One region of the Pseudomonas sp. GW821-FHT05H12 genome, then DNA from elsewhere that is predicted to be linked to it. Evidence: predicted binding sites of a transcription regulator. Region 1 holds the regulator's gene; each other region holds the start of a gene.
What was found. The regulator FliA, encoded in region 1, starts transcription of late flagellar genes. The targets are predictions, from matches to a motif close to CTAAAGTTTNNNNNNNNNNNGCCGNTAA.

Region 1 (3,720 bases):
ACTCGATGCGTTTTGAACTCAATGGCCTGCGTGAGCTGCTGGAAGTCCAGCTTGGTTCGCTGGCGTGGACCCAGCTGCAAGGCAGCAAGCCGCAACAGGCCAACCTGTGGCGCCGCCTGCAACGTATCGGCTTGTCCGGCCCGTTGTCCCGCGACCTGCTGGCCCTCACCGCCGAAGTCGAAGAGCCTCGCCAGGCCTGGCGCATGTTGCTGGCCCACCTGGCGCGCATGATCGTCACCCTGGAAATCGAGCCCCTGGAAGAGGGCGGTGTGATCGCTATGGTCGGCCCTGCCGGCATGGGCAAGACCACCACCCTGGCCAAACTGGCCGCGCGTTACGTGCTCAAGTACGGCGCGCAGAACATCGCGCTGGTGAGCATGGACAGCTACCGTATTGGTGCCCAGGAACAGCTCAAGACCCTGGGGCGTATCCTCAATGTGTCGGTGACCCACGTCGACCCGGGCCAGTCCCTGGCCAATGCCCTCGACCCCCTGTTGCGCAAGCGCGTGGTGTTGATCGATACCGCTGGCCTGCAAGCCAGCGACCCGGCGTTGCGCATGCAACTGGAAAGCCTGGCCGGGCGTGGCATCAAGTCGAAGAATTACCTGGTGCTTGCAACCACCAGCCAGAAACAGGTTCTTACCGCTGCGTATCACAGCTACAAGCGCTGCGGCCTGGCCGGTTGCATCCTGACTAAACTCGATGAAACGGCGAGTCTGGGCGAGGTGTTGAGCCTGGCCATCAGCCACGAATTGCCGGTTGCCTACCTGACCGACGGGCCGCGGATCCCGGATGATCTGCATCTGCCGCGCCGTCATCAGTTGGTCAGCCGTGCAGTCAGCGTGCAAATGCAAGAAGAGCCTAGCGAGGAAGCGATGGCCGACATGTTCGCTGACCTTTACCACAACCCGGCAAAACGGGTCGGTTGAGGGCAGCATGAACACCGTGAAATGTATCTACATCGATGGTCTGCAAGCGATTCACGCGGCCAAGCCATGTAGCCTGCGTCTAAGCAAGACAAGGTAAAGAAATAAAATGGGCAGCATGCATCCCGTACAGGTGATCGCGGTGACCGGCGGCAAAGGTGGCGTCGGGAAAACTAACGTGTCAGTGAATTTGTCCCTGGCCCTGGCAGAGCTTGGCCGTCGCGTCATGCTGCTGGATGCTGACCTGGGGTTGGCGAACGTCGACGTTCTGCTGGGGCTGACACCCAAACACACCCTCGCCGATGTGATCGAAGGCCGTTGTGAGCTGCGCGATGTGCTGCTCCAGGGCCCCGGTGGCATTCGGATCGTGCCGGCCGCCTCGGGCACCCAGAGCATGGTGCACCTGAGCCCGGCGCAGCATGCCGGCCTGATCCAGGCCTTCAGTGATATCGGCGACAACCTCGACGTGCTGGTGATCGACACCGCCGCCGGGATCGGCGAGTCCGTGGTCAGCTTCGTGCGCGCGGCGCAAGAAGTGCTGCTGGTGGTCTGCGATGAACCCACCTCGATCACCGACGCCTACGCCCTGATCAAACTGCTTAACCGTGACTACGGCATGAACCGCTTCCGCGTGCTGGCCAACATGGCCCAAAGCCCTCAGGAGGGGCGAAACCTGTTCGCCAAGTTGACCAAGGTCACGGATCGCTTCCTCGATGTCGCCTTACAATACGTCGGCGCAGTTCCTTATGACGAGTGTGTACGCAAGGCCGTGCAAAAGCAGCGTGCGGTCTATGAAGCGTTCCCTCGTTCGAAGTGCGCACTGGCGTTCAAGGCCATTGCCCAGAAGGTCGATACCTGGCCGTTGCCCGCCAACCCGCGGGGGCATCTGGAGTTTTTCGTCGAGCGATTGGTGCATCAGACGAGCGCAGGACCCGTGCTATGACAGCGACTGGCTACAACGCGTACAAGAAGTCTGCCCGTGACAGCCAGGGCGAGTTGATCGAGCGCTACGCGCCGTTGGTCAAGCGTATCGCCTATCACCTGCTGGCACGCCTGCCGGCCAGCGTCCAGGTCGAAGACCTGATCCAGGCCGGCATGATCGGCTTGCTCGAAGTGTCGACCAAATACGACGCGAGCAAGGGTGCAAGTTTTGAGACGTATGCGGGTATCCGTATCCGTGGCGCGATGCTCGACGAAGTGCGCAAAGGCGATTGGGCACCGCGTTCGGTGCACCGCAATACGCGCATGGTCAGTGATGCAATTCGCGCAATTGAAGCAAAAACCGGTCGTGACGCTAAAGATCATGAAGTTGCGGCCGAACTCCAATTGAGTCTCGATGATTACTACGGGATTTTGAACGATACCTTGGGCAGCCGCCTGTTCAGTTTCGACGACCTGTTGCAGGACGGCGAACACGAAGGGCTGCACGAGGACGGCGCGAGTGCACATCTCGAGCCGTCGCGTGACCTGGAAGATGAACGCTTCCAGGGCGCGTTGGCGGACGCGATCGCCAATTTGCCGGAGCGTGAGCGACTGGTGTTGGCGCTGTACTACGACGAAGAGCTGAACCTCAAGGAAATCGGTGAGGTCCTGGGGGTCAGCGAGTCGCGTGTCAGCCAGCTGCATAGCCAGTGCGCAGCCCGCTTGCGGGGGCGATTGGGAGAGTGGCGAGCGCGCTGACAGGCAGTGTGGGGACACTGCAGACGCTACCGTGAAAGCCCACGCTTTCGCGGGTTCGTACCGTGGTGCCCTGGGCAGTCCTTTTTGTGTAACGCCTGTTGATTGAAATGGCGCGTCCAGGTGCTGGGCGCGTTTAAGACTGCTTGGAGGTCGAATTGGACAAGAACATGAAAATCCTCATCGTTGATGACTTCTCAACGATGCGGCGGATCATAAAAAACCTGTTGCGTGACCTTGGGTTCACAAACACGGTCGAGGCGGATGACGGCATTACGGCAATTCCGATCCTCAACAGCGGGAGCATCGACTTTCTGGTAACCGACTGGAACATGCCGGGCATGACCGGTATCGATTTGCTGCGCCACGTGCGTGCTGATGAAAAACTGCGCAGCCTGCCTGTGCTGATGGTGACCGCCGAAGCCAAGCGTGAGCAGATCATCGAAGCCGCCCAAGCCGGGGTAAACGGTTACGTGGTCAAGCCATTCACTGCGCTGGCCTTGAAAGAGAAGATCGAGAAAATCTTCGAACGCATCGGTCATTGATGCTGCCACGGGGGAGCTATGGAGCATAAAGAAACGTCACAGGGAGACTTCGAGTCGACCCTGAAAAAGCATGCTCACCAGTTGGTCGACAGCCTTGAAAAAGGCCAGTTTGGCGACGCGGTGCAGTTAATCCATGAGCTCAACCAGACCCGTGACCGCGGCCTGTACCAGGAAGTGGGCAAGCTCACGCGCGAGCTGCACAGTGCGATCGTCAATTTCCAGATTGACCCGCACATGCCCCAGGCCGAAGAGATTTCGCAAATCACCGATGCCACCGAACGCCTGTCCTACGTGGTCAGGCTGACTGAGGCGGCGGCCAACCGCACCATGGACCTGGTGGAGAACGCCACGCCCCTGGTCAATGGAATGGCCAATGAAGCCCAGGCCCTCAGCGTTGACTGGGGCCGCTTCATGCGTCGGGAAGTGGGCGCGGAAGAGTTTCGTGAATTGGCGCGTCGGGTCGACGGCTTTTTGTCGCGCAGCGAGCAGGAAAACCGCACGGTTTCCAGCAACCTCAACGACATTCTGCTGGCCCAGGATTACCAGGACCTCACCGGCCAGGTGATCAAGCG
Region 2 (3,720 bases), on a different contig from region 1:
TACCGCGCTCCATAGTGCTGATGGCGTTGCCGGTTTCCTGCTGGATACTCTGGATCATCCCGGAGATTTCATCGGTAGCCTCACGGGTGCGCGACGCTAGGTTACGCACTTCATCGGCAACCACGGCAAAACCACGGCCTTGCTCGCCAGCCCGTGCAGCTTCGATGGCGGCGTTGAGCGCCAGCAGGTTGGTCTGCTCGGCAATCGAGGTGATCACCCCCACAATCCCGCCGATTTCCTGGGAGCGCTGGCCCAAGGTGTTGATCACCGTGGCCGTGCTGTTCAGTGCTGTGGCGATATGTTCCAGGGACGACGAGGCTTCTTGCATCGAGGTGCGGCCGATGCGGGTTTGCTGGGCATTTTCCTGGGCCAGACGTTCGGTGTTGCCCATGTTGTCGGCAATGTTCAGCGAGGTGGCACTGAACTCTTCCACTGCGCCGGCCATGCTGGTGATCTCGCCGGATTGCTGTTCCATGCCTTCATAAGCACCACCGGACAACCCCGACAAGGCCTGTGCCCGGCTATTGACCTCTTCCGCCGCCTTGCGGATATGCGAAACCATGGTCGACAAAGCTTCACCCATCTGGTTGAAGCTGCGCGCCAACTGGCCGATTTCATCATGGCTGGCCACGTTCAAGCGTGCGCTCAAATCGCCAGCGCCCAGGGCTTCGGCCTGGCGCACCAGGTCACTCAACGGCTGCAGTTTGCTGCGCAGCAGCCAGACTGCCGCGCCCACCGCCAACAGCATCGCCAGCACGCTGCCGATCACCAGGCGAATACCCACCGCCCAGGTGACTGCGCGGATCTCGGACTTCGGCATGCTTGCCACCACCGACCACGGGCCGCCTTCGAACGGTACCGAGACGCTGTAGAAGTCTTCGCTCTTGTCGCTCCAGAAGCGGCCTTCACCGGGCTTTTTCGCCAGGTCGAGCATCACCGGGATCGCTTGATCCAGTGCCTGCACACCCGCCGGTGGCACCAGCCAGTGTTTCTGCTCGTCCAACAGCGCCAGCGAGCCGGTCTGGCCGATACGGAAGCGCTTGAGGTTGTCGAACTGGGCCTTCTGCTCGTCGGTGTAGTCAAAGCCGATGAACAACACGGCGATGACCTTGCCACTGGCGTCACGCACCGGGGTGTACTGGGTCATGTAGGAGCGGTCGAACAGCACGGCCCGGCCCACATAGTTCTGTCCGGCCAGCAGGCGCTGGTACGCCGGGTGTTGGTGGTCGAGCACGGTGCCGATGGCCCGGTTGCCGTCCTGCTTGGTCAGCGAGGTGCTGATGCGGATGAAGTCTTCGCCGCTGCGCACGAATACCGTGGCCACGCCGCCGGACATCTGCTTGAACTCGTCCACTTCATCAAAGTTGTTGTTCAGCACATCCTCGCCCAGGTACAGGCTTGGGGTTTGCACGCCGGCCACGGTGACTGGCCGGTCTGCACGCACACTCAAGCCGGCGCCGAAGCGCTTCTCGAACAGCCCGCTCAAACGCTGAGTACTCTCGCGCAAGGTGCTGTGGAAGGTGTTGAGTTGGTCGGCCAGCAAACGCGCCTCGCTGGCCAGGTGCTCCTCGCGGGTGTCGAGGTTGGCCGAGTCAAGGGAACGCAAAGCGAAGACGGTACTGCCGCTGATGACGACAGCCAAAATAACGGCCAAGGCGAGGCCTAGTTGGGAGGCGATCCGAGCGCGAGGTTGAGACATGACAGCTCCTGGCCGAGGCCAGGATCATCCTGATCTCATAGCGCTGCTCGGCAAATTATCTGGTGGGAAACGTTGGTGCACGATGGTTCCAACACACCTTCTTCGGCGGGCCTGGGCAATACTTGAGCGATTCACAGGGGTATCGCGCAAACGATTGCACGAACGGTAGTCCGCGCATCAGTCGAGGCGCTGCACCTGAGGCAATTCCATCGCCTTGACTTCGCCTTGAAGAAACTCCGCCAACCGCCGCAAGCGTTCACCTCCGGGGCGGGTTTTCGGCCACACCAGGTAATAATTTTCGCCACTGGCCACGGCGGTGGGCCACGGCAGGCTCAACCGCCCTTGCGCCACGTCCTCGGCCACCATCAGCAGGTCGCCCATGGACACTCCATAGCCCCGCGCGGCGGCGATCATGCCCAGTTCAAGGGTATCGAACACCTGCCCGCCCTTGAGCGACACCTGGGACGACAAGCCCATGCGCTCCAACCAATTGCGCCAGTCGCGCCGATCGGGCGTGGGGTGCAGCAGCTCGGCGGTGGCCAGGCGCGCCGCATCCCAAGGGCCGTCGTCGAGCAGGTTGGGCGCCCCCACTGGAATCAGCAATTCCGGGAACAGGTAGCTGGCTTCCCAATCGGCTGGAAAATGCCCGTAGCTCAGCAGCACCGCACAATCGAATGGCTCCTGGTTGAAGTCCACCTCGTCCACACTCATCCACGCACTGGTCAGTTGCACCTCGTTGCCCGGCTGCAAGGCGCGGAATCGACTGAGACGCGCCAGCAGCCAGCGCATGGTCAGGGTCGAGGGTGCCTTCATGCGCAGGATGTCATCTTCGGCATTCAGGGTATGGCAGGCCCGCTCCAGCGCGGCAAAGCCTTCACGCACGCCGGGCAGCAGCAGGCGCGCCGCCTCGGTGAGTTGCAGGGTCCGCCCGCTGCGCTGGAACAGGCGGCAGGCAAAATGCTCTTCCAGCGTGCGGATGTGCCGGCTGACCGCGCTCTGCGTGATCGACAGCTCCTCGGCGGCGCGCGTGAAGGAGTTATGCCGGGACGCGGCCTCGAATGCACGCAAGGCATAAAGCGGAGGAAGGCGGCGCGACATAAGGAAAACTCCTACAAGGCAATCCGGCACCCTAGCAGAATCTATAAGTATGAGTATTAGTCATGCGAACGATCGCTTTTATCCTTTTGTGTAATGCGCCAGGAGCGCCGAGAATCAACCCTTCCCCAACCCTCTGACTTTTTGAGTGTGATGATCATGCAGCATCCGGCGCGTACCGAACTCTGGGCCATTCTGCGGCTGTCAGGGCCGTTGATTGCCTCACAGTTGGCGCACATGCTGATGGTGCTGACCGACACCCTGATGATGGCCCGCCTGAGCCCTGAAGCCCTGGCCGGTGGAGGCCTGGGCGCGGCCAGCTATTCCTTTGTGTCGATTTTCTGCATCGGCGTAATTGCTGCCGTGGGCACCCTGGTGGCCATTCGGCACGGCGCGGGCGATATCGAAGGCGCCACCCGCCTGACCCAGGCCGGGCTTTGGCTGGCGTGGCTGATGGCGCTGGTGGCGGGCTTACTGCTGTGGAACCTCAAGCCGCTGTTGCTGATGTTTGGCCAGACCGAAGCCAACGTGCACTCGGCCGGGCAGTTCCTGACGATCCTGCCGTTCGCCCTGCCGGGTTTCCTCAGCTTCATGACGCTGCGCGGTTTTACCAGCGCGATTGGCAAGGCGCAGCCGGTGATGGTGATCAGCCTCGGCGGTGCGGTGGCCAACTACCTGCTCAACCATGCACTGATCGAAGGCATGTTCGGCCTGCCGAAACTGGGGCTGATGGGCATTGGCCTGGTCACCGCCCTCGTCGCCAACAGCATGGCCCTGGCGCTGTGGTGGTACATCCGCAGCAACCGGACTTACGTGGCCTACCCGCTGGGCAAAGGCCTGTTGCGCCTCAACACTCAGTATTTGCGCGAGCTGTGGCGCCTGGGCCTGCCGATTGGCGGCACGTACGCGGTGGAAGTCGGGCTGTT
Region 3 (3,720 bases), on a different contig from region 1:
CTGGTGTTCTTCTACCCGCTGGACTTCACTTTCGTCTGCCCTTCGGAGCTGATCGCTCTGGACCACCGCATGGACGATTTCAAGGCGCGCAACGTTGAAGTGGTCGCCGTTTCCATCGACTCCCATTTCACCCACAACGCCTGGCGCAACACCGCCATCAACGATGGCGGCATCGGCAAAGTCAAATACACCATGGCTGCCGACATGAAGCACGACATCGCCAAGGCCTACGACGTTGAATCCGAAGGCGGCGTGGCTTTCCGTGGCGCATTCCTGATCGACGACAAAGGCGTGGTTCGCTCCCAGATCATCAACGACCTGCCACTGGGCCGTAACATGGAAGAGCTGATCCGTCTGGTTGACGCCCTGCAATTCCACGAAGAGCACGGCGAAGTTTGCCCAGCCAACTGGAAAAAAGGCGACAAAGGCATGAACGCTTCGCCAGAAGGCGTTGCGGCTTACCTGACCGAGAACGCTGGCAAGCTGTAAGCCACGTTAGCGGTACAAAAAAACCGGCCTGAGAAGGCCGGTTTTTTTATGCGCGGGAAACGATCTCAATCGTTGAAGTCTTCCCAGCCGCCCATGTCTTTCCAGCGGTTGACGATGCCGCAGAACAGCTCGGCCGTCTTCTCGGTGTCGTAGCGAGCCGAGTGGGCCTCGCGACCGTCAAAGTCGATACCGGCTGCCTGGCAGGCTTTTGCCAGCACGGTCTGGCCATACGCCAGGCCGGCGAGGGTGGCCGTGTCAAAGCTGGAGAAAGGGTGGAACGGATTGCGTTTCATGTCCAGCCGCGCCACGGCGGCGTTCAGGAAGCCCAGGTCGAAGCTGCTGTTGTGACCCACCAGGATCGCACGTTTGCAGCCATTGGCCTTCAACGCCTTGCGCACGCCACGGAAGATGTCGGTCAGCGCCGCTTCTTCGCTCACGGCCATGCGCAGCGGGTGATCGAGCTTGATCCCGGTGAATTCCAAAGCGGCCGCTTCGATGTTCGCGCCTTCAAACGGCTCGACGCGGAAGAAGTGGGTGTGTTCCGGGAACACAAAGCCCTGTTCATCCATGCCGATGGTGGTCGCAGCGATTTCCAGCAGGGCGTCGGTGGCACTGTTGAAGCCACCGGTTTCTACGTCGATGACAACCGGCAGATAGCCGCGAAACCGCTCGGCCATCGGGTGACGGGAACCGCCACCACTGTGCTCGTGTTCGTCGTCGTAATGGTCTTCACTCACTTGCTTTCCTCCAGCAGGCGCCAGCGCAGTGTTTCACCGGCGCGCAGCGGGATGACAGTCAGCTCGCCAAACGGCAGGCTGGCAGGGGCGGTCCAGTCTTCACGAACCAGGGTGATGCGGTCGGTGTTCGCCGGCAAGCCGTAGAAACGCGGGCCGTTGAGGCTGGCGAATGCTTCGAGCTTGTCCAGCGCATTACGTTGTTCGAACGCTTCGGCGTACAGCTCGATGGCAGCAAATGCCGTGTAGCAACCGGCACAACCGCACGCGGCTTCTTTGGCATGCTGGGCATGAGGCGCGGAGTCGGTGCCGAGGAAGAACTTCGGATTACCGCTGGTCGCGGCGTCCAGCAGCGCCACCTGATGGGTGTTGCGCTTGAGGATCGGCAGGCAATAGAAGTGCGGCCGAATCCCGCCCACCAGCATGTGGTTGCGGTTGTACAGCAAGTGGTGCGCGGTGATGGTTGCGCCAACGTTGGCCGAGGCCTCGGTGACAAACTGCACGGCATCGGCGGTGGTGATGTGCTCGAACACCACCTTCAGGGTCGGAAACAGCTCGACCACACGGCGCATGTGCTCATCGATGAAGATTTTTTCACGATCGAACACGTCGACGTCGCCACGGGTGACTTCACCGTGGATCAACAGCGGCATGCCAACTTCGGCCATGGCTTCGATCGCCGGCAGGATCTTGTCGATACTGGTCACGCCGGAGTCGGAGTTGGTGGTCGCGCCTGCCGGATACAGCTTGGCGGCGTGCACGAAACCGCTGGCTTTGGCTTCACGAATCTCTTCGGGCTGGGTGCGGTCGGTGAGGTAGAGCACCATCAACGGTTCGAAGCGGCTGCCGGCCGGTCGTGCAGCGAGGATTCGCTGGCGATAGGCATCGGCTTGCTCGGCGTTACGCACCGGAGGTACCAGGTTAGGCATGATGATGGCGCGGCCAAACGTGCGCGCTACATCGGCCACGGTGTGGGGTAACGCAGCACCATCGCGAAGATGAATATGCCAGTCGTCGGGACGCAGCAGGGTCAGGCGGTCGGACATTGGGGATTCCAGGCGGGTCAATCTGGTGGGAATGCTACCGGAAAAGACTCTATCAGGCACTCGCTATCAAGTTTTGCGGGATGCATCCGATAGCCTTTTGTATGCCTTATCGATGTATGACGCTTTGAAGTGTTGTAGAAACCAGTGGAGCCTCCCGTGCGCCAGCATTATCTAGCCCTGCTCAGTGTGTTCGCCAGCCTGCCTGCGATGGCCCTCACGTTCCAGACACGTCTGGAGAATATTGAGTGGAAGGTGGAAGGCGACCAGTTCGAGTGCCGCCTGACCCAGCCGATCACGGATTTCGGTTCGGGTGAGTTCGTGCGCCGGGCCGGTGAGCAGGCGACGTTCCGCCTGAAAGCCTATAACGGCTCGCTGGGCGCAGGTTCCGCGACACTCTTGGCCGCTGCGGCGCCCTGGCAGCCGGGGCGCGGTGATATCAACCTTGGCGCCGTACGTGCAGGTAGTGGCGATGTGCTGTTCAACAGCTCCCAGGCCCAGGCCGGGCGACTGTTCACCGGTTTGCTTGAAGGGCGCAGCCCGACGGTCCGACATTACGGGCGCGAAGGGGGGTACTCGGAAATTCGCCTGTTGCCGGTGAAATTCAGCAAGGCCTACAACGACTACCAGTTGTGCACCACCAAGCTGTTGCCGATGAATTACGACCAGGTCAAGCAGACCGAAGTCGGATTCCCCGGGGGTGGCATCGAACTGGACGCGGCCGCCAAGAAGAAGCTGGATGTGATACTCGCGTTCATGAAAGCCGACCCCACGGTCAACCATATCGAATTGAATGGCCATTCGGACAACAGCGGCAACCGTTTGACCAACCGGGATGTCTCGCGCCGTCGCGGCCTGGCAGTAATGGATTACCTGAAGGCCAACGGTATCCAGGAATCGCAGATCACCTTGCGCTTTCATGGCGAAAGCTACCCATTGGCGCCCAATACCAACGCGGCAAACCGGGCCCGCAATCGCCGCGTCAACATTCAGCTTGAGCGTGTGGCAGCCCCCGAGAAACCGGCGCCCACGGCCACCGGCCCGAGCAACCCCGCGCACACGTCGTAAGGTGCGACCATCGGTCGCCCGCTCGACATAATCTGTCGCTTTATCTTCATTTGCTGTCGCGCCTCTGTAAATTCACGGTTTTGGTCGGTAGAATCGACGCCTTTCCGTACAACCCCGTGGAGTGATGGCATGGCCGACGTAAACAAGGTCGTTCTCGCGTATTCCGGCGGCCTGGACACTTCGGTGATCCTCAAGTGGCTGCAGGATACTTATAACTGTGAAGTGGTGACCTTCACCGCTGACCTGGGTCAGGGCGAAGAGGTCGAACCTGCACGTGCCAAGGCGCAAGCCATGGGCGTGAAAGAGATCTACATTGACGACCTGCGCGAAGAGTTCGTCCGCGATTTCGTTTTCCCGATGTTTCGCGCCAACACCGTCTACGAAGG
Region 4 (3,720 bases), on a different contig from region 1:
TTGCCGGGCGGAGTTGCAGGTGTTCGAGCAGGTGCTGCAAGCCAAAGTGGAGCGGGTGGAACACATCCAACTGGGGGCGAGGCGATGTGCGTATCGGGTGATGCCCGCCTGACGTTTATCCCCGTCCTCTGTAGGAGCCGGCTTGCCGGCGATGGCATCGACGGGGTGCTACTGATGCACCGCGTTGCATGCATCGCCGGCAAGCCAGCGCCTACAGGGGAGCGCGCTTATTGGTGAAAGCGCCGCCCCAACGCATCCAGCCGCACCGCAATCACCGGCAACTGCTCACTGCTCCTGGCCAGCAACTCCACGTCGTCCGCCGTGCTCTGGGCAATGCCTTGCACCGCCTGCAACCGCCCCACAATCTCCAGATTGGCTGACGTCTGCTCCCGCGTCGTACTTACGATCCGCCCATTCAATTCATCGATATGCGCAATGTCATTGCCCACGGCTTGCAGCATGTCCACTGCGACCTGGCTGTCTTCCACGCACCGTTCCACCCCCTGGCGGCTGTCGTGCATGGCTTCCACGGCTTGGCGGCTGCCGTGTTGCAAGCCTTCGATGATGGTCTTGATTTCCTGGGTGGAAACGGCGGTGCGTTGGGCCAGGCTGCGCACTTCGTCGGCGACCACGGCAAAACCGCGGCCTTGTTCACCGGCGCGGGCGGCTTCGATGGCGGCGTTGAGGGCGAGGAGGTTGGTCTGGTTGGCGATGCTGTTGATCACTTCGAGCACGGTGCCGATCTGTTCGGCCTGTACCGCCAGGCCTTGCACGGTTTCGTGGGTGCCGTTGAGGCGGGAGGCCAATTGAGTGATTTCGTGTTGCGCACGGCCGACACTTTGCTGGCCGCGCACGATTTGCTGGCTGGCCTTGCCCGCGTGTTCGACGGCTTGTTCGACGTGCACGGCGATGTGGCCCATGGCGTCTTCCATGCGCTGCATCGAGCCGGTCATCTGAGTGATTTCTGCCAGCTGGTGCCTCGCACCTTTTTCCAGGGTGCCGCTGGCACTGGCCAGTTCCTGGCCCAGCTGGCCGAGGCCGTGGGAGTCGCGGGTGACGCCATCGATCAGGTGGGTGATCTGCTGCAGGAAGTGATCAAAGCGCTTGGCCAGTGACACATGCACCTTGCCTTCGCCCTGGCTGGTCTGGGAGGTGAATTGCGAGGTGACGGCCAGCATTTTTTCGAGCATTTCCTGGCTCTCGACCGCTTCGGCCTGGCTGTGCACGGCGAGGTAGAGCAGGGCGACGGTTTCCATCACCACGTAGAACGCATGCACGAACACCATCCCCCAGCCGCCGTGATGATCCATCACAAACACCGGGAAGCCCTGATGCTGCAAGGCATGGAACACCACGTGGTGTACCGCGATGGTGAGGGCAGCCACCAGGATCGGCAGCCAGTCGCGGTAAAACGTAAGCACCGCCAGCAGGGCGAAGATGCCGAAGTGGGATTCGATCACACCCTGGGCCTGGTTGATGTGCAGGGCGGCCATGACCATCAGGCCTGCGCCGAGTGCGCAGCGCATCACGCGGGTGCCTGAAAGGGCACGGTAAAGCGCGGTCAGTACAACAGCGGTGCCGCCGCCGATGATCACCGCTTGCAGCAAGGTGTCGTGCCAGAACGCCAGGCCCACGGAGAACAAAAACATCAGCCAGATCAACGCCAGCATGATGCGGTCGGCCTTGCGGTAATGCTCGAGAAAACGCGTACGGACAGGCATGCAGGCTTACTCCATGTAATCGTAAGAGGATCTGGCGTGCGCGGGGCGAGTGTTCGGATTCAATACTGCAAGTCAGTTATCGGCCTGGTCGAGTAGGACTTTAAACGGGCCAGGCGCTGTTCGAAGCCTTAGCGCCCCGCAATCGCCACCCGACTCGTCGCCTTCACTTCCTTCAACGCCAGGCTCGACTGGATCGACGCAATCCCCAGCTGCCGGCGCAGCACGTTCTCGACAAATTCGCTGTAGCTGTCGAGGTCCTCGGCGAGTACCTGCAGCAGGTAATCCGCATCGCCGGTGATCTTGTGGCACGCCAGCACCTGGGGCAGCTCGCGCATCACGGCCTCGAACGCGTCCGGCGCCTGGTCGGCATGGATGGCAAAGCGCACGTGCACGAAGGCCAGGATGTTCAGCCCGAGCAGCTTGCGATCGAGGTTGGCCTGGTAGTCCTTGATCACGCCTTCTTCTTCCAGGCGCTTGCGGCGACGCCAGCACGGCGTGAGGCTCAGGGACAGGCGCTCGCTGAGTTGGGCGTTGGAAATGCTGGCGTCTTCCTGCAGCAGGGCGAGGATGGCGAGATCAGTATCATCAAGAGCGACCTGCTTGGTTTTATTTTTCATTTATCGGTGCTGTAAGGGTAAAAAGTTCCGAATAAGCTAACAGTGGTGGAATTAAAAGCAAAGAAAGCCCGGCGTCGCCAGAACAAAATAGACCCTGTCTTTTACTGGCGGAACCTCAGCAATGTTGACTGTTTTTAGTGATGACCACCGTTTGCACCATGGCACCGAATTGAAAGATGGCGTGCTCAAACCTTCGTTCGAACAACCCAGCCGAGCGGACACGGTGCGTGACCGGGTACAACGGGTGGGGCTGGGCGAGATCATCGTGCCGCGCACCTTCGACCGCGCCTGCTACGTCAATGCCCACAGCGAACGCTATGTGACCTTCCTCGAAACCGCCTGGGCCGAATGGACCGCCATTGGCCGCAGCCATGACGCACTGCCGCTGGTGTGGCCGGTGCGCGACCTGGCCAACCAGCAGGTGCCGGAGTTCATCGATGGCAAGCTGGGCTTCTTCGCCATGGACGCCGGCTCGCCGATCACCCGCACCACCTGGAACGCGGTGAAAACCAGCGCGGATATCGCACTGACTGGCCTGGCGCTGATCGATGAAGGCCAGCACAGCGCCTTCGCCCTGTGCCGTCCACCTGGGCACCATGCGGCACGCGAATACATGGGCGGTTATTGCTACCTCAACAACGCCGCAATTGCCGCGCAACAGGCCATCACCCAGGGCGCCAAGCGCGTGGCGGTGCTGGACGTGGACTTCCACCATGGCAACGGCACGCAGAACATTTTCTATGATCGCCCCGACGTGATGTTCATCTCGTTGCACGGCGAGCCGAGCGTGTCCTATCCGTACTTTTCCGGCCATGCCCACGAGCGCGGTGCCGGGGCGGGAGAGGGCTTCAACCTCAATTACCCGTTGCCGAAAAACACCGATTGGGCCAGTTACCAAGTCGCCTTGCTTGACGCCTGTCGGCAATTGAAACACTTCGCCCCCGAAGTGCTGGTGATTTCCCTGGGCGTCGACACCTTCAAGGACGACCCCATCAGCCACTTCTTGCTCGACAGCCCGGACTTCATCGCCATGGGTGAACTCATCGCCGGTGTCGGCGTGCCAACGCTGTTCGTGATGGAGGGCGGCTACATGGTCGATGAGATCGGCATCAATGCCGTCAACGTGCTGCATGGCTTCGAAAACAAGAGCGCCTGAGCGCCACCGTTCAATCCTTTTTTCTGCCAAAACTCAAAAACATAACAAGAGGTTTTGTGATGAAAACAACCACGCCCGGGCTTGCCGAAAAGCCTGCGTTGCAACGCACCCTGAGTAACCGCCACATCCAGCTGATGGCCATGGGCGGTGCGATCGGCACGGGCCTGTTCATGGGTTCGGGCAAGATCATCGCGTTGTCCGGCACCTCGATCCTGCTGATCTACAT

Region 2: a site for FliA is predicted at 1,799-1,826, ahead of AC07SU_RS04535 (methyl-accepting chemotaxis protein). Genes of this name have one in related genera too.
Region 3: a site for FliA is predicted at 2,335-2,362, ahead of AC07SU_RS17450 (flagellar protein MotY). Genes of this name have one in related genera too.
Region 4: a site for FliA is predicted at 1,798-1,825, ahead of AC07SU_RS01175 (methyl-accepting chemotaxis protein). Genes of this name have one in related genera too.

What each region holds. Positions count from the first base shown of each region.
Region 1 covers NZ_JBWKRS010000041.1:12,180-15,899, reverse strand. Annotated here, with positions in the region: gene flhF (flagellar biosynthesis GTPase FlhF) at 1-929, shown strand, start outside; gene fleN (flagellar synthesis regulator FleN) at 1,036-1,869, shown strand; gene fliA (RNA polymerase sigma factor FliA) at 1,866-2,606, shown strand; gene AC07SU_RS26625 (chemotaxis response regulator CheY) at 2,774-3,148, shown strand; gene AC07SU_RS26620 (protein phosphatase CheZ) at 3,167-3,720, shown strand, end outside.
Region 2 covers NZ_JBWKRS010000003.1:258,532-262,251, forward strand. Annotated here, with positions in the region: gene AC07SU_RS04535 (methyl-accepting chemotaxis protein) at 1-1,699, opposite strand, end outside; gene AC07SU_RS04540 (LysR substrate-binding domain-containing protein) at 1,877-2,797, opposite strand; gene AC07SU_RS04545 (NorM family multidrug efflux MATE transporter) at 2,948-3,720, shown strand, end outside.
Region 3 covers NZ_JBWKRS010000018.1:66,072-69,791, reverse strand. Annotated here, with positions in the region: gene AC07SU_RS17465 (peroxiredoxin) at 1-489, shown strand, start outside; gene rnt (ribonuclease T) at 555-1,226, opposite strand; gene pyrC (dihydroorotase) at 1,223-2,269, opposite strand; gene AC07SU_RS17450 (flagellar protein MotY) at 2,426-3,334, shown strand; gene AC07SU_RS17445 (argininosuccinate synthase) at 3,464-3,720, shown strand, end outside.
Region 4 covers NZ_JBWKRS010000001.1:254,039-257,758, reverse strand. Annotated here, with positions in the region: gene AC07SU_RS01180 (helix-turn-helix transcriptional regulator) at 1-112, shown strand, start outside; gene AC07SU_RS01175 (methyl-accepting chemotaxis protein) at 228-1,721, opposite strand; gene AC07SU_RS01170 (Lrp/AsnC family transcriptional regulator) at 1,850-2,338, opposite strand; gene AC07SU_RS01165 (histone deacetylase family protein) at 2,460-3,494, shown strand; gene AC07SU_RS01160 (amino acid permease) at 3,554-3,720, shown strand, end outside.